DNA from 4 places in the Mesobacillus stamsii genome. Region 1 is predicted to be linked to each of the others. Evidence: riboswitches for the same ligand, from Rfam matches in the RefSeq annotation. Region 1 holds a riboswitch; each other region holds the start of a gene.

Region 1 (5,479 bases):
CAGATGTCCGAAACCCAGAACAAGTGCAAGCAATGGTAGCGAAATTGGCAGACAGTTTTGGCGGGATTGATATAGTTGTCAACAATGCCTTAAGCCATTATACGTTTAATCCGAAAACAAGGAAAACAGCGTGGGAAACGAATTGGGACGACTACCAACAGCAATTGGATGGCAGTGTTAAAGGAGCTTACAACATATGTCAATCAGCAATGCCTTTTATGAAAGAACAAATGTCTGGAAGACTAATCAATATTGTCAGTAATTTAATCGATTTCCCTGTCATTCCGTATCATGACTATACTACTGCTAAGATGGCACTATTAGGCTTTACCCGATCATTAGCAGCTGACCTTGGCTCTTTCGGGATTACTGTGAATGCAGTTTCTCCTGGGCTTACTTACCCAACGGATTCTAGCGTGGAAACAACGGAAGATGTTCGCGAATCAATTATTCAGCTGACGCCAATGAGACGTTTGGCAACTCCTGACGACATTGCTAACGCCGTTGTTTTTCTTGCTTCTGAAGGTTCGTCGTTTATAACCGGACAATGTTTAAACATAGATGGTGGATTAGTGATGAGGTAGCTCTAACAAATCACTAGCCGCTAGCATAAATAAGCTTGCGGCTTAAATTTTTTCGTGTTCCTTTTGTTGTATAATTCGCTTTTCATTCAAAGGGGTAGTCTACCATTTTCTGAAAATATGGAACCCACCCTTTAAATCCCAATAGATGGATAAGGTTTAAAAGTTCTTTAGTTGTATTGGCCGTCTTTCCAAAGAATCGTAGTACCATCCTCTAAACTTCTTTGTACATCGATAATTCGTTGATTGGACGAACCTCTGAATAAGATGCGTAAGTCCTTTTTTGCTACTTCAAACCGCCCATCAACAATTACATCAAGATAAGGTAATATCTCTTTTTTAGTCTCAGGCAACTCTTCAAATATATAACCAGTATATAACCATATATTCTTGTTTGTTTGCGCTTTTATTTCCTTAACTAGCCTCAACGTATCCTCATATTGAAAAGTAAGACTATCTCCACCACTTATTGTTACATCTGAGATAGTATTTTCTTCGATAATGTCTATTAATTCATTTATACGGAACTGCATCCCATGGTTTACATTCCAAGAGGAGGGATTATGACATCCCTCACAATAATGTATACAACCTGAGACATAAATGACAGTACGAATACCGTTTCCATTATCTGTTGAATCAGTGTCGATTTTCATAATTCTCATTTCTGATACCCATGTTTTACTCTGTTTTTTTCTTCATTCCATTTTGAACTGTTCCATTTGTCCATGCTTCCTACCAAGTATCCAGTTATTCTTCTTATGCGTTCAATGTTATGTTCCTCGTAATTATTACACTTAGGGCACTCATTATAAATTACACCATTGAACCCGCATTGAAGGCAGCGATCAACTGGTACATTAAAACTGCCATAACCAATCCCATTTTCTTTCATAGCAACAACATAAGTTTCTAGAGCATCAATATTCTTTGAAGCATCTTCAGTTAATTCAATATATGTAATGTGACCGGCGTTTGTTAAAGCATGATAAGGTGCTTCCTTCTTAATTTTATTGATTGCATTAATCCTATACTCAACTGGAACATGATTACTATTCGTAAACCATTCCTTGTCTGTTACTCCTTTTATGATCCCATGCTTTTTGCGAGCAAGTCTTAAAGCTTTGCCTGCATAGGATTCAGCAGGTGTTGCTAGCAAGGTATAATTTAATTTTGTCATCTCTGTAAAATGGTCCATCTTTTCCTTCATAAAAGAAACAATTTTTAACCCTAGTTCCTGAGCATCATCGCTTTCCCCATGATGTTTCCCTGTCAGGGCAACTAATGCCTCAGCTAAACCAACATACCCAACGGACAATGTACCTTGACGAAGAACCTCTTTTAGAGAGGCATCTTTATTTAGTTTTTCTGAATCCCTCCAAATGCCTTGACCATATAAGAATTTGAAATTTACAGGTGTCTTGTTCGATTGATATAAGAATCTTTCAAATAATTGTTGACTTGCTAAGTCCACATAATGCTCTAGCTTCTTGAAAAATTCTTCTAAGCCATCACTTTCTAACGCAATTAAGGGCAGGTTAATAGAAGTGAACGATAGGTTTCCTCTGCCCACCGGAGTGGACTTACCATTCACATTGGCTAATACTCTTGTTCTACAACCCATTGTTGCAATATGAGTTTCAGGGTCGTCTTCTTTATAGTAGGGTAAATTAAAAGGAGCATCCACAAATACATAATTTGGAAAAAGTCGTTTTGCTGTTGTTTGAAGTGACAATCTGAATAGATCGTAATTGGCATCACCTTGATTAAGATTAATACCATCTTTTACTTTAAAAATTTGAATTGGGAAAATCGGTGTTTCGCCACTCCCTAATCCTTTTTGAGTAGCAAGGAGCATATTCCTAACAAGCATTCTACCCTCCCTTGAAGTATCTAACCCATAATTAATACTAATAAAAGGGACTTGCCCACCACCCCGACTATGCATGGAATTACTATTATGAATAAACGCTTCACAAGCCTGATAAACCTCTCGATCTGTTAGTTCCCATGCTTTTTCTTCAATGTCACAGCCGGCTTGAACGTCTTCTAATAATTGAACATTTTTCTTGTACGTCTTATATACATAAGGGGCTAAATCAAAATCGAAGTTACTCATAGCTTGACCACCGTGTTGTTGATTTTGATTAGATTGAAAAATAATAGAGACTAATGCCATGGCAGAAACAATGCTTTTTGGTTCGCGCATATGTCCATGACCAGTATCAAAGCCATTTTTTAATACTTTTCCTAATGCGATTTGAACGCATGTTGTTGTTCCAGTTACATAATAATCCAAGTCATGAATATGTATATAACCATCCTCATAAGCTAGTTTTACTTCTTTAGATAATATATGTTCAATTGCGTAAAACTTTGCACTAGTAGAGGCAAAGAGTCCCATCATTCCCATAGGGCTTTTGCCATCGACATTTGCGTTTTCTTGTATTAAGTCTTGATTCTTACTGCCTGTAATTTCCTTGAATACTTCTAATAGATTTAAAGGGTTTTGCTTTGTTTCCATTCTTTTTCTCCTCCTAAATAACTATTATCACTTATACTTGATTTTTTCTAAATATTATCGAATTTTTAAATCGTAAAGTTTCATGTAACCCCTTCTTTCCTTAATATAAAAAAGCTGCCTATTCAGTAATAGGCAGCATAAAATGGAAACGTTCAGAATTTAAGAAAGTGAATCGTCTCCATTTCTTACTCCCCGAAGAAATGTTTAAATTTGTTTTATATAGGCAGGTCTCCTGGCTTAGCTTCATTCTCCGATTCCCTTCCCATGCGATTGCATAGTGGCATTGAATCATCGTCAGCTTTACAGTTGCGGGGACAGCGTCGGAATTGCACCTAACTTCCCTATTAAACTACATATAGTAGTACCTATATATAACTAAACACCATATATTGTTGTAGAGAAATCAAGTTTATCATTTTTCTAATAAAAAGTAAATCTATCATATACTCAGAAAATAATTCAAGGATTTACGGAGGTAACGTCAAATCTTTTGAGAGGAAAACAACTTTTAATCAAACGTTTTCGAGTTGGCAAACGGGGAAAGATGTTTCAAAAGTATTATCATCGTTATAAAGTGGAAAAGGGAGTAAGCTGTTTAGATTTCCTTATCAATAAAATTATGGAATAATAAAGGAATAAGGGAAGGACAGGTTCTACGGTGATATTGAAATCGAGAAAAAACTTTTTTGTCTCCTTCATAATTCAAGAAATAGGGTGCTATATAAAAACATGATCATCTATATACTATTTATTTTTATCGGGATTATTGGACTTGGGTATGCGGTTGTGAAGATTCATCCGACTTTTGGCGGAAAGCAGTCAAAAGAGAAGATGGAATTATTCGCACAGTCTCCGCAATATCAAAAGGGGAAATTCATTAATCTGAACAGAAACGAGTGGGATACGAGTTTTGGGTCGATGCTTTCCATGATAAGGGAATTTTTAAAAAGTAAGGTCGAAAGAAAACCTCGGACTCCCCTTTCGATCGTACCCTATTCTCCAGGAATAGATCGTTCTAATTCAGCAAGAGTTACCTGGTTTGGTCACTCGGCTTTCATGCTTGAGGTAGAGGGGAAAACGATTCTGTTTGATCCAATGTTTGGGAAAGCGCCAACACCGTTTCCAATCAAAAACCAGCGGTACAGCAGAAAGCTTCCTTTCAAAATCGAGGATCTGCCAGCAATCGATGCTGTGGTACTGTCGCATGACCATTATGATCATCTTGATTATGGTTCAATCATGAATATGAAAGAAAAGGTAAAACAGTTCATCACTCCTCTCGGTGTTGGAAGCCATTTGGCAAGATGGGGAATTCCAGAAGAGAAGATCAGTGAACACGATTGGTGGAATGAATATACTTTCGAAGGCCTTAAGCTCGCGTGCACCCCGGCTCGCCATTTTTCTGGCCGCGGACTTGCCGACCGTAACTCAACGCTTTGGTGTTCTTGGGTCATCATTGCCCGGGATACAAAAATATATTTCAGTGGCGATGGCGGTTATGGTTCGCATTTTAAAGAGATTGGCGAGAAATATGGCCCGTTTGACCTGACGCTGATGGAATGCGGCCAATATGACGTACGCTGGGCAGATATTCATATGCTTCCTGAAGAAACGGTACAGGCACATCAGGATGTGAAAGGAAAGCTTCTTCTTCCGGTACATTGGGGGGCATTTACTCTGTCGCTCCATGCCTGGCATGATCCAATTGAACGGGCAGTCCGGGCTGCAGAGGAATCTGGAGTCGAGATTGCGACTCCGAGAATTGGGGAAACCGTCATCGTAGGTGAAGACCAGTTTCCGGACCTTGCCTGGTGGAGGACAGAATCCTATAGAGTTTTTAATGATGAAACGTAATAAAAACCGCATGGATTAAATCCGTGCGGTTTCTTTCCTTATATCAACTTCTCGAGATTTACTCGTTTATGGATTGCGAGCATTACGGGAATACCGATAGCCATTACGATAAATTCACCCGCGGCTGTTGTTAGCCATGTGAACCAGAACGGCAGCTGGAATGCGAGATTCAATTCAATCGCAATCAGGAACATCGTGAAGGTGAATAACACTGTGTTTACAATCATTCGCCCGATAATACTTTTAATGTATTTAGCGGATAAGATCGTAACCAATAAAGAAATTACTGACTGGCCAACTCCAAACACAAGGTCATAGGCGACCATCGGGGAAAAGAGCAGGTTTGTTAAAAACACGCCTAATACAATCCCAAAGAAATACTTTTTGTTAAAAACAATCAGGTGGTTGAACATTTCCGAAATTCGAAATTGTACATTGGTAAAACCGAATGGCTGGATGACAGCTGATACAGCGATATACAAAGCTGCCAGAATCCCGTTACGGACAATCGTTCTTGTGT
Region 2 (5,479 bases), on a different contig from region 1:
GGTGGTTTATGAGGGCATAGAAGAAAAAGTGCATTCGATCGTGAAAAAGTATGGCAACAATCGAAAAGTTGTGTATTCTTCCTTCCATTTGCCGTCGTTAATGCGAATGAAAAAAGTAGCTCCCGACGCGAATATTGCCTGGTTAGTCAATAATAAAATTTCTTTTCCAATCGATCATATGAACATGCTGGACCTCGAGGCTTTGCATGTTCATAAAAAAATGGTATTGCCCCCTCCTGAGGAGTATCAAATCGGTGCAAGGGAATTATATGATAAAATACGCGTTTGGACGGTAAACGATCCAGCGGAAATTGGCCAACTGTTAGACGTACAAGTCCAAGCGATTATTACCGATTTTCCCGAAAGAGCGATTGCGATAAGAAATAAGCGTTAACACTTAACAAACACGAAGGATGTTTATCATGAAGAACCTAATGCTAGCTGGTCTTGCTTGTCTTGTTTTTTTGATACCGATAGCGGTTCCCTGGGCGATTCATGCATTGGCGTCAAGGCAAAACAATGTTAACCAAGCCCCGATTATTGTAACTGTTTCGGTAATTGCCCATCGCGGTGCGTCCGCGTATGGGCCGGAACATACATTGCCAGCCTATAAACAGGCCATTCAAATGAAAGCAGATTATGTAGAGATCGACTTGCAAATGACAAAGGACGGCCAATTAATCGCGATGCACGATGAAACACTCGCTAGAACTACGAACGTTAAACAAATATATCCACATCGCGCTCCATGGCGAGTAAAAGATTTTACTTTAAAAGAAATCCAGCGTTTAGATGCTGGCGCTTGGTTCAATCAGGCAAACCCGAAGCTAGCTCAAAAAGACTACCTAGGTCAGCCAGTACCAACATTAGACGAAGCGATTAAATTTGTAAAACAGCAGGCTGACGGGAAAGTAAGCCTTTATATAGAAACAAAAGCTCCAAATATCTATCCTGGAATGGAAGAAAAATTGATCAATATTTTAAAAAGCAACGAAATCCTCGACGATCCCAACCTCATTATCGAATCATTCAGTGAGGACAGCCTGCGCAAGCTAAAATCAATCGTACCACAAGTCAAGCTTATTCAACTCTACACAGCAAAAATGCTAAAAGGCAAAGATCCATCCCAAGAATTCAAGCGAATCTCCGATTATGCCTATGGAATCGGACCAAGCAAAGAGCTGGTAACACCCCAATTCATCCAAAATGCCCATCAGAACAAGCTCGTCGTTCACCCATGGACCATCAATACCCAAAAAGAAATGACAACCCTCCTCTCCCAAGGAGTCGACGGCCAATTCACAAACACTCCAGATAAGTTAGTTGGATTAATTAAGTGAAGTTCGGACAGGTTTAGCAGGAAAAGAGGAAAAGTAGTCCGAACTGGGGCGAAGTTCGGACAGGTTTCGGCGAAAAAGAGGAAAAGTAGTCCGAACTAGAGCCAAGTTCGGACAGGTTTAGCAGGAAAAGGGGAAAAGTAGTCCGAACTAGGGCGAACTTCGGACAGGTTTTGAAGGAAAAGAGGAAATGCCAGCAATTTGAATTTTTCACCATCTATATATTAGAACAAAGAGTAATCTTTTGACACCAGCCTCTTCTCATGCTAGTATTTTTATTAAATTTAAAAAATTTTTAATATTTGTTTACAGTTTTCTGTTTTTTTATCGAGAACTGTATCTCTGTTTGCTTCAGGTGCTGAGCAGCTTTGCTGTTTAGTTAAAAGGGAAGACCGGTGAGAAGCCGGCGCGGTCCCGCCACTGTATTGGGGAGCGACTTATCGTTAAGCCACTGTTTCGCTAGAAATGGGAAGGGATAAGGAGCGGTGAACCAGAGCCAGGAGACCTGCCTGTTGTACGCACTTTACTCTACGGGTGTATAGAGCAAGTGAAATACGCAGAGTTGAGAGGGATTCTCTCTCAGCTTTAATTAACGATGCGCATTGATCTCTCTTTTCCCCAAAAAAGAGGGATTTTTTTCGTTGTTTCACCTATTTTTTTAAAACAAAACGAGGAGTGTTTCACATTGAAAAACGTAATTAGTACAAATTTAGGTTACCCGCGGATCGGGGAGCATCGTGAATGGAAAAAGGCGCTTGAACACTTTTGGTCGGGCAAGATGGAAAAAGAAACTTTTTTGCTGCAAATGCAAGAGTTTCGTTTGGATCATCTTAAAAAGCAGTTGGATCAAGGGATTGATCTAATTCCTGTTGGCGACTTTAGCATGTATGATCATGTGCTCGATACCGCAATGATGTTTGGCCTTGTACCAGAACGGTTTGAATACAAAGGAGGCAAAGTGCCACTCGAAACCTATTTTGACATTGCCCGAGGAAATCGTTCTGCAGTTGCATCAGAAATGACTAAATGGTTTAACACCAATTACCATTATATCGTCCCTGAGTTAAATCAACGAAATCCAGCATTTGTGGAAAATCGTCCGCTTCATTTTTATCAAGAAGCAAAACAAAAACTCGGGATCAATGGGAAACCCGTTATTCTCGGTCCGGTGACGTTCGTAAAACTGGCCAAAGGGTACGATCAACAAGAATTAAAGGATATGGTGGAGCTTTTTACCCCTCTGTATGCCCAGATGCTAGGTGAATTAGAAGCGGCTGGAGTGGAGTGGGTTCAAATCGATGAACCGATATTGTGCACTACCCTATCTGCCGAAGAAATTCATTTGTTGAAAGAAACATACGAGACACTAACCAAAGCGGCTCCAAAAATAAAAATGATTTTACAGACGTATTTTGACCATCTTGATTATTTTGAAGAAATTACAAGTCTTCCTGTGCACGGAATTGGCTTAGATTTTGTCCATGATGATGGGCAAAACTTGAAAGCATTAAATACGTTCGGCTTCCCTCAGGACAAAATGCTTGCAGCAGGTGTGATTGATGGGCGAAATGTGTGGCGAGCAAATATAGAAGAACGAATCACCCTTCTTGAAAAAATTGCTGCAGCAGCAAAGTGTGAACAGTTGATGATTCAGCCAGCTTCAAGCCTCTTGCATGTACCAATAACTGTGAATAATGAAACTGAATTAACGCCCACTCTCAAAAATGCCCTTTCGTTTGCAGATGAAAAACTGCAGGAAGTTGCTCTTCTTTCAAAAGGAGTAAAAGAGGGAAAAGCAGCAATTGAGAAAGATATCAAAGCCAGTAAAGCTGCAATTGAGACGTTGAATGGTTCTCCTGAACGAAACAATACAAAAGTCCAGCTTGCTACTGCCAATCTAGAAGCAATGAACGCCGAGCGCCAAGCTCCTTTTGAAAGCCGCAGCAAACTGCAGGAGTCCGCTTTTCAGTTGCCCATTTTGCCGACAACCACCATTGGCAGCTTCCCGCAGACACAGGAAATCAGAAAGCAACGGTTAAAATGGCGTAAAAAAGAGCTGACCACGGAACAATATGAAGATTTTATCAAAGCTGAAATCAAAAAGTGGATTGAAATTCAAGAAAAGTTAGGACTGGATGTTTTTGTCCATGGAGAATTTGAACGTACCGACATGGTCGAATATTTTGGCGAGAAATTAGGCGGCTTTCAATTTACGAAATTTGGCTGGGTGCAGTCATATGGTTCCAGATGCGTCAAACCACCGCTCATTTTTGGGGATGTAGCATTTTTGGCTCCGATGACGCTGAAAGAGTCCGTTTATGCCCAATCGTTAACTTCGAAGCCTGTAAAAGGCATGTTGACAGGTCCGATCACCATCCTGAACTGGTCCTTTGTACGCGATGATCTTTCCCGGTTTACCGTTGCTAACCAGATCGCGCTTGCATTAAGAGAAGAAATTAACATTCTCGAAAAGAATGGAATCCAGATGATTCAAGTAGACGAACCGGCGCTTCGCGAGGGCTTGCCATTAAAAAAAGAAAAATGGGACAACTACTTAAATGCAGCTGTTCACGCCTTTAAGCTGGCAGTCTCCACAGTAAAAAATGAAACCCAGATCCACACTCATATGTGCTATTCCGATTTTGAGGAAATAATGGATGCCATCAACGCTTTAGATGCTGATGTAATTTCAATCGAAACGTCGCGAAGCCATGGAGAGCTTATCCAATCGTTCGAAGATACCACCTATGAAAAGGGAATTGGGCTCGGTGTTTATGATATTCATAGTAAACGAGTACCAACTATTGAGGAAATGTCCACCAACATTTCACGCGCCCTGAAAGTCCTCGATCCAAAACGATTCTGGATCAATCCAGACTGCGGGCTGAAAACAAGAGGAACCGAAGAAACCATCGAAGCACTTAAAATCATGATCGAAGCAGCAAAGGAAACGAGAGAGACAGTTGGGTATCCCGTCAAAGAAACAAATGCTTTTGTGAATGCAAAAGAGTAATCAATTTAGATGATGGTATGCAAGTGGGACTCTATCTTAAAACTTTTTTTGAATACTATACAATTCGTATACAGTCGATTCTGTTCCATGTTAGCTGGAAGCGCACTTCTACTATCTCAATCTGAAGTCATCTACTAACAAATAAGATGTAATTCTATTAAAAATTGATCGTCTCTCTATTTATAGAGATCGGTCTTTTTTTATGTTATCCACAATACCTTTTTTCAATAAATAAATTCCTCTCAAATAAATTTCCCTCCCCCCATTCATTTGTGTATTTGTACACGAAAATGTGTACAGTTATAACCTTTGTGTATCTATGCGAACTTACCTGAATACTATTGGAAACGTTTACAGTTATTTATATAATCTAAACATGATCGATCAAACAAAATATAAATAAGGAGGAAGCTAAAGTGAAAGGGTTTATGCAGAAACTAGGAAAATCGCTGATGATGCCAATATCTATTATAGCTGCAGCGGGTATCTTTTTAGGGTTGGCCGCGGTACTTCAAAACCCAAATATTGTCGGTGAAAGTTTTGTTCAAATCGAGACTGTTCAACAATTTCTGGGATTTGTTAGAAAGTTAGTTGGAACTTTATTTGGAAATTTACCGATCCTCTTTGCTGTATCTGTAGCCATCGGTTTAGCGAAGGATGAGAAAGCAACAGCTGCATTTGGAGCAATAATTGGATTTCTTTTATTTCATGTCACAATCAGTTATGTGCTAGGTATTCAAGGAATTACACCAGATTCCACATCAATTGATGCTCTTAAAGAGAATGGGTTGAATGAACTTGAAGCAACCACAATTGCATCTCAATATGAATTAGTCCTTGGAATATTTAGTTTCCGTATGAATGTATTTGGTGGAATTATTGTCGGTATGTGGACGGCATTTATGCACAATCGTTTTTACCAAATCGAGCTTCCTATGGCAATCAGCTTCTTTGGTGGAAAACGATTTATTCCGATTATTGTCACAGTAACAATTCCCATACTTGCTTTAGGGATGTTTTTCATCTGGCCATTCTTTAATGATGCAATTGTTTGGGTAGGTGGAGTCATAGCTAGCTCTGGAGCAGTCGGTTCATTTTTATTTGGGTCATTCGAGCGCCTGCTTGTACC
Region 3 (5,479 bases), on a different contig from region 1:
TTATGTATGCCTGTTTAAAAAGCGCGTTAATCCTTCTGGATCAACGCGCTTTTCTTTTGTTTTCGATGGCAGTCTTATAGTTCATCAAACCCATTCTCATCGGAGGTTTTCGTGTACTGTCTTGATTTTTGCTCAAAGAAGTCCGTTTTGCCAAGGTCCACTTCCTGATAGGCGATAATCCATCTTAATGGATTGGTTCGATGCCCTTCGAAGGGGGCAGTAAAGCCTAGTTGTTCTGCCCGTTTGTTTGCCATGAACTTGATATATGCTTCCACGTCTGACAAAAGTAGCCCGTCGATCTCGTTGCCGATAATGTATTCAGCCCACTCAGTCTCCAATCGTGCCGCTTTTTGGAAGGCTGTCGTTCCAAATTCTCTCAGTGATTCTGTGTCATATTCTGGATTTTCAAGGAGAATCTCTTTGAAAATTTTTTCAAATAACCCTACATGCAGCTGTTCGTCCCGGTTGATGTAGTTAATCATCGTGCTGGTGGCGACCATTTTCTGATTCCGCGCAAGGTTATAAAAGAAGGCGAAGCCCGAGTAGAAAAACAGGCCTTCGAGAATGACATCATAGATGATGGAATGCAACAAATTTCCTATGCTTGGATGTTCCGCGAACCCTTTATAGCCGTCCGTGATAAATTCATTCCGCTTGCGCAGGATCGGTTCTGTCCGCCAGTAGTCGAACACTTCCTCTTGCTTCGACTTGGATACGTTGCTTGATAACACGTAGCTGTAGGAATGGTTATGGATTACTTCCTGCTGTGCCAAAATGATCATTAATGCATTTAAACTGGAATCGGTGAGATAATCGGCAACTTTGCCAGCATAGTCTGTTTGAATGCTGTCAAGGAGTGCCAGCAGACCGATGATTTTCAAAAAAGCATCCTGTTCTTTTTCGGAAAGCATGGAAAATTGCTTGATATCCTTTGACATATTGATCTCAAAAGGAGTCCAGAAATTCCCCAGCATTCTCTTGTATTTTGGATAAGCCCAGGGGAAACGGACATCATCCCAATTCAATATATTGGAACTCTGGCCATTTAAAATGCCAGTTGAAGCATTGGGAGCTCCAACGTCTACAAGGTTTCTTTTCTTCAATTGCGTCATTGATTTTCATCCTTTCTTTTAACTATGGCAGCTCTCACATTCAGCAAACTCACTGCTGGAGGTGGAGCGGACGTAATACGTCGTTTTCAGTCCGGACTTCCATGCATCCATATGCAGCTCCAGCAGCGCTTTTGCCTTAATGTTGTTTGTGACGTAGAAATTAAACGAAATCCCCTGATCGATATGGCGCTGTCGGCGGGCATTCTGTCTGATGCTCCAATGCTGATCCACGTTATAGGCTGTCTTATAGAACCACATCGTTTCGGCCGATAAATCTGGTGCGGTCACAGGGATTTTATAATCCTTCTTCTCCTCGGAGTATTCCAACCTAAAAACCGGATCAATACTTGCTGTCGAACCAGCTAGAATCGAAGTGGAAGAATTTGGAGCTACCGCCATCAGATACCCATTTCTGATTCCATTCTGCTTTACTTCCTCAGCCAGGTTGTCCCAGCTGTCACCAATGTATTGTCTTTTTTTGAAAAATTGTCCTGTTGACCAGTCCGATCCTGCGAAATAAGGGTATGCCCCTTTTTCTTTTGCCAGCTCGAGACTTGCGCTGATAGTGAAAAAGGCAATCGTTTCATAGAGACGATCACAATACTCGACCGCTTCTTCACTTTCCCATTTAATCCCTTGAAGAGCCAGTAAATGATGCCACCCAAATGTACCCAGTCCGATTCCCCTGTAGTTCTGGTTGGTTATTTGCGCCTGGAGGACAGGAATTTCATTGATATTGATAACATTATCGAGCATCCTAACTTGGATGTTGATCACTCTCTCAAGTACATCATCTATCACGCTCTTTGCTAAAGAAATCGAGGATAAGTTGCAGACAACAAAGTCCCCCGGTTTTTTATAGATTACTATCTTTCCGTCCTGCACCGTTTCCTCTTCAAGGAGGGTAGGGCTCATATTCTGGGTGATTTCTGTGCAGAGATTGCTGCAGTAAATCATCCCTTTATGGTGATTTGCATTGAGCCTGTTGACCTGATCCCTGTAAAACATGTAGGGGGTGCCGGTTTCGAGCTGAGAAATCATGATAGATTTGAAGATTTCAATAGCAGGAACCACTTCGTGTGACAAACCAGATTGATGGACGCAAGCCCAATATTTTTCGCGAAAGGAGCCAGCCCCCTTCTCCTCATCAAAATGATCTTCAAGGGAAAATCCCATGACCCTCCTTACTTCATGAGGATCGAACAGATACCAGTCCCCACGGTTTTCCACCTGTTCCATAAATAAATCCGGGATACATATGCCTGAAAATAAATCATGCGTCCGCTGGCGCTCGTCTCCATTGTTCAGCTTGGCATCAAGGAATGAGAAGATGTCTTTATGCCACACATCGAGATAAACAGCAATCGCCCCTTGACGCTGTCCTAATTGATCAACCGAAACAGCGGTGTTATTCAGTTGTTTCATCCACGGAATGACTCCCGAACTGACCCCTTTAAAACCTTTGATATCACTGCCGCGACTTCTGATCTTTCCAAGGTAAACGCCAATTCCGCCCCCGTTTTTGCTTAAGGTGGAAATATCTGTATTCGAGTCGTAAATACTTCTTAAATCATCAGCAACTGTATCAATAAAGCAGCTCGATAACTGTCCATAGCTTTTGCCAGCGTTCGATAATGTCGGTGTGGCGACTGTCATATATAAATTGGAAAGCGCCCAGTAAGCCTCTTCCACTAATGGAATCCGCTTTTCCTTTGGTTCTTCAGCTAACAATGTCATCGCGATCATCATGAATCGCTCCTGTGGAAGTTCGGCAATATCACCATTTTGGGTGCGTGCCAGATACCTTTCCGCCAAGGTTAAAAGCCCTATATAGGTAAACAGCTTGTCTCTCTCTGGATCGATGACTTTTTCCAGGTGATCTATTTCGTCACGGGAGTAGGATGCTAACACTCGATTGTCATAAATCCCAATCTCTATTAAGCTATTGATCAACTCATAGAATGAACCGTAACCAGATTCTATTCTTCCATTTCGAAAATGGGCACTAAGTCTGTATAATTTTTTTAAATAAAACCCCGCAGCTACATATGTCCATTCAGGCTCGTCCCGGCTAATTCGTTCCACTGCGGTCAAAATCAACATGTTCTCGATCTGATCATCGGTCATATCCTTCACTTCAAGGGCTTGGTCCACCTTTGCTTTGAAAAATGGAAAGTCCAATTTAGGGAACGCAAACTCTATTTCTGCGATCAGTTTTGCTGCATTTTCATCCTTTGCTTGGATACTCATCGATTATCCCTCCAACTTGATTGCTTTTTCTTGCTTCCAGCCTGCGCTTCCTTCGCATATCGGCAGTATTGAACATCTCCCGTTCTTGATCGTTTTCTGGAATGACCCTTGCGACTGGCTCCGGTTTACCATTCTCATCCTTCGCGATCATCGTAAGAATTGACGTGGTCGTCAGCGTTCTCCTGCTTGTTTTCAAGTTTTCACTTTCCACTTTCACGAATACTTCCATTGATGTTCTGCCTGTTGAAATGACCACCGCTTCGAGTGTTAAAATATCGCCTACTACCGCGGCAGACAGAAAGTTAACCGAGTCAATCGAGGCGGTGACAACTGCCCTCCTGCTGTGTTTCATCGCGGCAATTGCGGCGATTTCATCAATATAGGACAGCACGGTTCCGCCAAAAATCGTGCCAAGATGGTTTGTATCTGGCGGCAGGACGAGCCTGTTCTGAAATGTCCTTGACACATTTGCTGATAATCCTTCCATGTCCGACCTCCTGTGTGTAAAAAATGCTCCCTGAAAAATAAGAAAAACCCATCTCGAAAGATGGGTTTAAGTAACGTTGATATCCTAACAGCTCATATAAAGCACCAAAAACAGCATGAGACTATCAATTTATCCCCGTATACCTTCCCTATTCCCGAAGAAGATAACACGAATAAATATGGCAGGTCTCCTGACTTGTGCATCACCCTATTTTAAGGCCTTCCCATCTATTTGTTAGACAGTGGTTCATCCTTATTTCGTCAGCACTTACAGTTGCGGGAACAGTTCTGGATTCACACCAGATTCCCTATTAAGTCTTATTCAGACACCATACTTATCGGCAATTTCAATATTTAGATGTAAAAATCTCTTACTAACACAATATATTGTGTTATATGAATTGATAGTAAATCATCTTACCTGCTTTTTCAACTATTTTTCACTATTCATTTGAATATTTGACAGTTAAGATGTCTTCTTGATGTTGATTACTTTTCCTTCTTGGCGCCATTTTCTGAATTCTACAGCAGCCGTAAAAAGAACGTCTGTCGATGAGTTAAGTGCCGTTTCAACAGAGTCTTGCACAACGCCAATGATAAAACCTACAGCAACCACTTGCATCGCGACATCATTTGGGATGCCAAATAAGCTGGCTGCGAGAGGGATCAGCAACAATGAGCCGCCAGCAACACCAGAAGCACCGGCTGCACTGATGGCAGCCATCACACTAAGAAGGATGGCGGTTGGAATATCCACTTGAATGCCAAGTGTATGGACAGCAGCCAGTGTCATCACGGAAATCGTTACAGCTGCTCCTGCCATATTAATCGTTGCGCCTAACGGAATCGAAACAGAGTAGGAGTCTTTATCCAGCCCTAATTCTTCACAAATTTTAATATTCACAGGGATATTAGAAGCTGAACTTCTTGTAAAGAAAGCGGTAATCCCGCTTTCTTTTAAGCATTTAAACACAAGCGGATATGGATTTTGCCTTATCATCGTGTACACGATAAGGGGATTGACGATAAGCGCAACGACCAGCATACAGCCTATTAAAACCGCAAGCAATTTTCCATAACCAAGCAAGGAACTAAGCCCGTTTGTCGTAATGGATTCAAATACTAGACCCATAATGCCAAGCGGAGCAAATTTTATAACCCAGGCGACAATCTTGGACATAGCATCGGCTAAATTGCCAATCACCACTTTTGTTGAATCTGCTGCACTTCTCAGAGCAAAACCGATCAGGACTGCCCAGGCTAAAATTCCGATATAATTAGCATTTATAAGAGCGTTAACCGGATTGTCAACAATATTGAGCAATAATGTTCTAAGAACCTCTACCACACTTCCTGGAGGCGTCATTCCTTCGGTGCCAGCTGTCAATTTTAAGCTTACCGGGAACAGGAAGCTAGCAATAACGGCGATAAGTCCCGCCAAGAACGTTCCCAAAAAATAGAGGAAAATAATCATTTTCATGTTTGTTTTCTGTCCGCGTTTATGCTGGGCAATCGCCGACATAACCAGGAACAGTACCAAAATGGGAGCAACTGCTTTCAGAGCCCCTACAAATAATGATCCAAAAATGGCAACAGGCTTTGCAACTCCAGGGATTGCAAGTGCCAGGATC
Region 4 (5,479 bases), on a different contig from region 1:
GCGAGCGGAGCTCCTCATCTTGTTCCTCTGTAAATAAGCGAACTTCTCTGTTTTGAAATAAATCGGAGAGATCGGGTGATTGGGCTGTTCTTTTACGAAAATTTGTATTAGCGAGAATTAAAAAAGGGATAATGTTGGCTCGACCGTATACGGAAAGGTCAAAAAGATTGATCGGAAAGGTATCCGGGATCAGCATTACCTCAATATTAATTGGGAAATGCGGCCATTCACACTGTCCTGTTAGCGCCAACATGATTTTCAAAAACTGGTGGACTTCCCCAGCCCCTCCATTGGCTAAAATAAATCGCCTGGCTGCTTGAATATCCTTGTCTTTTCGATCTCGATACCCAGAATAAAGAAGGGCATAGTAAGCTTCCACAGTGGATGTCAGATTTCCGTTTTTCTGATCATGAAACAGCTTCCATGACCCATCCTCCTGTTGTTCTCCAGCTATCCTTTCCACCAACTCTTTTATGAACGCTTCATCCTCTATCTCTAATGTCCGTAATAAGATAATCATACTGCAATCCGTTGCGATCCCGGTCTCAAATGGATAACGCCAGGCACCATCCTTTGATTGGTCCCGGATTAACTGCTTCACGATTCTATTCATTTCCTTATTTACCCGATGATTCATTTAATCCGTCCTCTCCCAAATATTCATCTTTGTATTCATATTCCTTGTGCAAAATGAATATGCATTCCTTTGATAGGAATAACTGATCCACTAAAAATGAATTCATATGAAGGATGATGCCGTTTTTGCTGAACTCTTTCTCAGATATTAAAAAAGACTTAAAGAACAAGGCAAACAAGAAGACTTCTGGGGAACTCCCCTGTTTATCACAAAAAGATAAAAGTAGAATCCAAGTGATAAAAGAACAGACGAGACAACTCAACCAAAACAATAGCACGCGGACGCAAGCGTACTTTGATTTTTACCATCAGCATCCTGAAATACACTGGGCATTGCTTGGACATATGGTTTCCCGTAACGTTGGATGGAATATGACCGATTTAAAAGGGGAGCTGTTAACAAAGCTTTTGCCTGAACGAGAGCAGGAAGATTTTTTTGCATTTTTGGAACGAGGTAGTTGGTTGATTTTTCAGGATGTATTTCCCCAATTTTTGATTTATGACTTGAGTGTCAAGGTCAAGAAAGAAATGTTTTACCTTTTGCGCTATTTTGGTATTTCTACCTTTATGGAGACGATGTGGGATTATTTTTGGAATAGTGGCGACAAAACTAGCTTAGCGATTGCAATGGTGATTAATGAACAAAACTACTTGGAAAAAAGATTGATTCAAAATCAGCATTATCAAAAAATCGTTACAGGAACGGTCAGCTTTAAAATGTATGATTTCTTGAACCTTAATAACACTATTTTTCCTTATGCAGCTGGGAATGACACGGAGAAAGCATCCCTTGCTGGCGCAGCCTTACGGTATTTCACTTCGCTTCACGAGAGAATTTTATTCGGAAAAAAATTGTATTCGCTGCTTTTTCAGCAGGAAAAGATTTTGTCAGGAGTTTTGAAATGGGCCGATGAGCACCCACACACGGGCTCGCGAAAAGATTATTGGCCAGATGTATTTAATGATGTAAACGAATCTTTTCCTCGCTCCCTTTATAAGCGGCGCGTCAAAAATTGCGAGTTAAGGAAAGGTGCCGAGCGGCTGTACAGCCCGTCTTTAAAATACGCCTGGCCGAATATTCCTCAAGAAGAGGCAGAGAACGGGGATTGGTTTGAGGATTGGCGTGTACTGGATTATTTTCAAAGAAAGGATCATTGTGATGGAGATATTTTTCATCATTACTGCAAAACCATTGAAAAAATAGAACTGGCGGTTATGACGAAGGAAGCGATTCTTTTGCGGGAAGATGAACAAAGCTTATGAGAAGAGTCTGGGTGAGATTAGTAGGATTCATTCGCTGGGAAAAAACTTTTAGTCATTTCGTCTCAAATTGACACTTTTTTCGACAAAAATTGTGTATAATATATACCAACGGAAAATTAAATACATAAAGATTTGGTGTTTTCTAAACGCATTTCTAGTTTAGAGACTTAATAGGGAAGGTTGGTGAAATTCCAACGCGGTCCCGCCACTGTAACTGGGAGCTTCAAGCATGTTGCCACTGTACTTTTTGTATGGGAAGGCGCTTGATTTGCAATGACCAGAAGCCAGGAGACCTGCCAGATTCTTTGCTTCACAACCTACGAGGATAGGAGGTGTTTGAGAACGATTCTGTCTTAATAGACAAACCGGCACAAACATCTCCATGGAATAATGGGGGTGTTTTTTTAGGTTTATAGACGGTTTTTTAAAAAAAATTGGTACTTTAAAAGATAATTTGGAGGAATGAAGGATGAAAAAGTGGAACGCGTTCCTATTTGCTTTATTGCTGTTGATTGGGTCGCTAGCTGGATGTGGCAGCGACAATGCGGATAAGACGAAACAAGAAAACACAAACACTGCAGAAACAGCCCCGCAGGCAGAAGTGACTTTCCCTGTAGTGATCACAGACGGAACAGGACAAGATGTAACAATAGAATCAAAACCGGAAAAAATTGTTTCCCTGATTCCAAGCAATACAGAAATTGCATACGGGTTGGGTCTGGAGGAACAGATTGTTGGAGTTTCTGATTTTGATAATTTCCCTGAACAAGTGGCGGAGAAAGAGAAAGTTGGCGGCATGGAGTTTAATGTCGAGAAAATCATTTCTTTGAAGCCTGATTTGGTTCTTGCCCATGCTTCAAGTGCCCATACATCGGAAGCTGGATTGCAGCAGCTTAGAGATGCGGGCATTACCGTACTTGTCGTGAATGATGCGACAACTTTCGATCAAGTATATGAATCGATCAGCATGCTGGGAACAGCATCCGGCCAAAAGGAAAAAGCGGATGCGATGATTGCGGACATGAAGAATAAAACGGAAGAGATTCAAACAAAAGCACAAGCAATAAAAGAGGAAGATCGCAAGTCAGTATTTGTAGAAGTATCTCCGGCGCCGGAGGTTTATGCAGCTGGGAAAAATACATTCATTGATGAAATGCTGCAGATCATAAATGCAGAGAATACCGTTACCGAAGAGGGATGGCCTAAGCTGGATTCAGAGACAATTATAAAAAGAAATCCAGATGTGATTATTACCACCCACGGTTACTATACACCTGAGCCAGTTAAAAATGTAACAAGCCGCAAAGGCTGGGAGAATATTACCGCGGTCAAAGAAAATCGCGTAGTTGATGTACATTCAGACAAGGTGACGCGAACAGGGCCGAGACTGACAGAAGGGTTAGAAGAGCTTGCAAAAGCGGTTTACCCAGATGTTTTTAACTAAAAAGTTGAGCCCTTTTTCACATTTAAAGGAGGCTGTGCCAGAAATGGTATTGCTTCCTACAAATGGCTCAGACGAGGCAGCAGCAGTGGAAATAGGCTCAAGCCATCTTGAAGTGACAGGAGATTTCATTGTCTTGAAATCTCCTATTCCATTAAGAACTATTTCTTCGGGAGTTGTTGGCGCGGGAACGGGCTGGTACAGCAGCTTCGTGAACCGCCATGTGAACAAGGATTATAATTGCAGGGACCATCGGGAAGAAATGAGCCAATATTTGAAGAAACAGGGAATAGAGCCGAAGGAAACGGTGGGGATGATGACTGCCGTGAGGACAGAAGATGTATGTTATAAGCAATATCAAGAAGAAGGGTTTTCAGTGTTTTTCGTTATAACAGCAGGTGTGGGAAATGCGGTGGATGCCTCGAGAAGCAGGGAGTATTATTCCAATGACTCATCACCTGGAACGATCAATACCTGGATTTACATAAGCGGTGAACTGACCGAAGAAGCGTTCATCCAAAGTATTATCACAGCAACAGAAGCAAAAACAAAGGCGCTGCATGATTTGGAGATAAGGGACTCCTTGTCAGGGACCGTGGCAACAGGTACTTCAACTGACAGCATTCTCATCGCCTCTTCCCAGCGTGGGCAAAAGCTGGAATATGCCGGCACGATAACTCCTCTTGGACAAATCATTGGCAAAGGTGTCTATGAATGTACAGTCGAAGCAATTAGGAGCAGCCAGAAAAGGGGGAAGAAGTGATCGTCCATCATCTTATCGCCGTAACATTTGCTGTCCTCCTTGATTGGTTTGTGGGGGATCCGCCGGACTGGCCGCATCCGGTGAAATGGATGGGCACACTTATTTACAAATTGGACCGCATAATGAATAGGGGCAGCGGCAAAAAGGCAAAAGGCACGGCAATGGTGATCGTTGTTCTGCTGATTGTAGGGGGCATTGCCATCTTGGTTACTTCCATTTTTTACTACATCCATCCAGCAGCGGGCATTTTCATGGAAGCGATGCTGATTTCTACCGCGATTGCCCAAAAAAGTCTCAAGGAAGCTAGTCTATCGGTTTATGATCCACTTGTTACTAACAATCTTGAAGAGGCAAGAGAAAAGCTTTCTTGGATTGTTGGCCGCGATACAGAACGGCTTGATGAGCCAGAAATAGTCCGAGCGGCCGTTGAAACGGTTGCTGAAAACACGAGCGATGGCATTACTGCTCCGCTTTTCTGGGCGGCCATTGGAGGAGCCCCGTTTGCGCTTATATACCGGGCAATCAATACTTGTGATTCGATGGTTGGTTATAAAAACGAGAAGTATCTTGAATTTGGCTGGGCATCGGCAAAACTGGATGATTTGGTGAACTGGCTACCAAGCCGGTTAACTTCTCTTTGTATGATCATAATGAACCGCCCGATGTACACTACTAGAATGTCTGCCTGGAAAATGGTTAGGCGCGACGCCAGAAAGCACCCAAGTCCGAACAGCGGTTGGGGAGAGGCCGCTGTGGCTGCGATCATGGGGATCCAGCTTGGAGGCATCAATTATTATAAAGGGATCGTATCGAAACGCGCCACGATGGGCGAAGAACTTGTCCCTCTTGAGAAAAATCATATGGTAGCAGCAAACAAAATTGTAACAGCGACTGTTCCGCTCTTTTTAGCAGTGCTGTGGCTTGGGGGAATTGTCTTTGAAGTGGCCATCTCATGGTGCCAATCCACATTATTTATATGAAGAAATGAACCTGACCATTCCAAAGGAAAAGCTGGATTTCAGCGCCAATATAAATCCACTGGGACCACCTCCTTTGGTAAAAGAAAATTGGGGCGAACTCCTAGAATCGGTTCATGAGTATCCCGACCCAAACGGGACATTTTTAAAAAGAAAGCTAGCCGATCGCGAAGGATTGCAGGAAAATCAGGTGCTTCTCGGAAATGGAGCCGCTGAAATTATTTCCCTGATTGGCCGGATGCTTGCAGGGAAACAGGTGGTGATTGTCCAGCCTGCTTTTTCAGAATACGAAGAAGCATGCAGGGGGAATGGCTGCCAAATTGAGTATCACCAGCTGCCAGCTGACGGGGCCTGGATCGAGGACAATGTAAGTGACAAGCTCCAGAAAGCAGCTGCCTT

Evidence for each region. A riboswitch is a leader RNA that binds a small molecule or an ion and turns the genes downstream of it on or off. The one in region 1 is predicted to bind cobalamin.
Region 2: it holds a riboswitch for cobalamin, as region 1 does, so the genes downstream of both, metE (5-methyltetrahydropteroyltriglutamate--homocysteine S-methyltransferase) here and J2S25_RS10935 (anaerobic ribonucleoside triphosphate reductase) in region 1, are expected to answer to the same signal.
Region 3: it holds a riboswitch for cobalamin, as region 1 does, so the genes downstream of both, J2S25_RS14675 (acyl-CoA thioesterase) here and J2S25_RS10935 (anaerobic ribonucleoside triphosphate reductase) in region 1, are expected to answer to the same signal.
Region 4: it holds a riboswitch for cobalamin, as region 1 does, so the genes downstream of both, J2S25_RS07400 (ABC transporter substrate-binding protein) here and J2S25_RS10935 (anaerobic ribonucleoside triphosphate reductase) in region 1, are expected to answer to the same signal.

Annotation. Positions count from the first base shown of each region.
Region 1 covers NZ_JAUSUN010000011.1:97,656-103,134, reverse strand. The annotation lists gene J2S25_RS10945 (3-oxoacyl-ACP reductase) at 1-584, shown strand, start outside; gene nrdG (anaerobic ribonucleoside-triphosphate reductase activating protein) at 752-1,246, opposite strand; gene J2S25_RS10935 (anaerobic ribonucleoside triphosphate reductase) at 1,243-3,105, opposite strand; cobalamin riboswitch at 3,311-3,489, opposite strand; gene J2S25_RS10930 (MBL fold metallo-hydrolase) at 3,835-4,959, shown strand; gene J2S25_RS10925 (QueT transporter family protein) at 4,998-5,479, opposite strand, start outside.
Region 2 covers NZ_JAUSUN010000002.1:176,068-181,546, reverse strand. The annotation lists gene J2S25_RS02330 (glycerophosphodiester phosphodiesterase) at 1-394, shown strand, start outside; gene J2S25_RS02325 (glycerophosphodiester phosphodiesterase) at 423-1,340, shown strand; cobalamin riboswitch at 1,674-1,864, shown strand; gene metE (5-methyltetrahydropteroyltriglutamate--homocysteine S-methyltransferase) at 2,023-4,350, shown strand; gene J2S25_RS02315 (PTS transporter subunit EIIC) at 4,767-5,479, shown strand, end outside.
Region 3 covers NZ_JAUSUN010000020.1:64,386-69,864, forward strand. The annotation lists gene J2S25_RS14665 (ribonucleotide-diphosphate reductase subunit beta) at 75-1,112, opposite strand; gene J2S25_RS14670 (ribonucleoside-diphosphate reductase subunit alpha) at 1,131-3,362, opposite strand; gene J2S25_RS14675 (acyl-CoA thioesterase) at 3,340-3,849, opposite strand; cobalamin riboswitch at 4,013-4,197, opposite strand; gene sstT (serine/threonine transporter SstT) at 4,315-5,479, opposite strand, start outside.
Region 4 covers NZ_JAUSUN010000006.1:182,460-187,938, reverse strand. The annotation lists gene shc (squalene--hopene cyclase) at 1-637, opposite strand, end outside; gene J2S25_RS07405 (DUF2515 family protein) at 754-1,899, shown strand; cobalamin riboswitch at 2,016-2,214, shown strand; gene J2S25_RS07400 (ABC transporter substrate-binding protein) at 2,369-3,343, shown strand; gene J2S25_RS07395 (adenosylcobinamide amidohydrolase) at 3,387-4,103, shown strand; gene cbiB (adenosylcobinamide-phosphate synthase CbiB) at 4,100-5,083, shown strand; gene cobD (threonine-phosphate decarboxylase CobD) at 5,040-5,479, shown strand, end outside.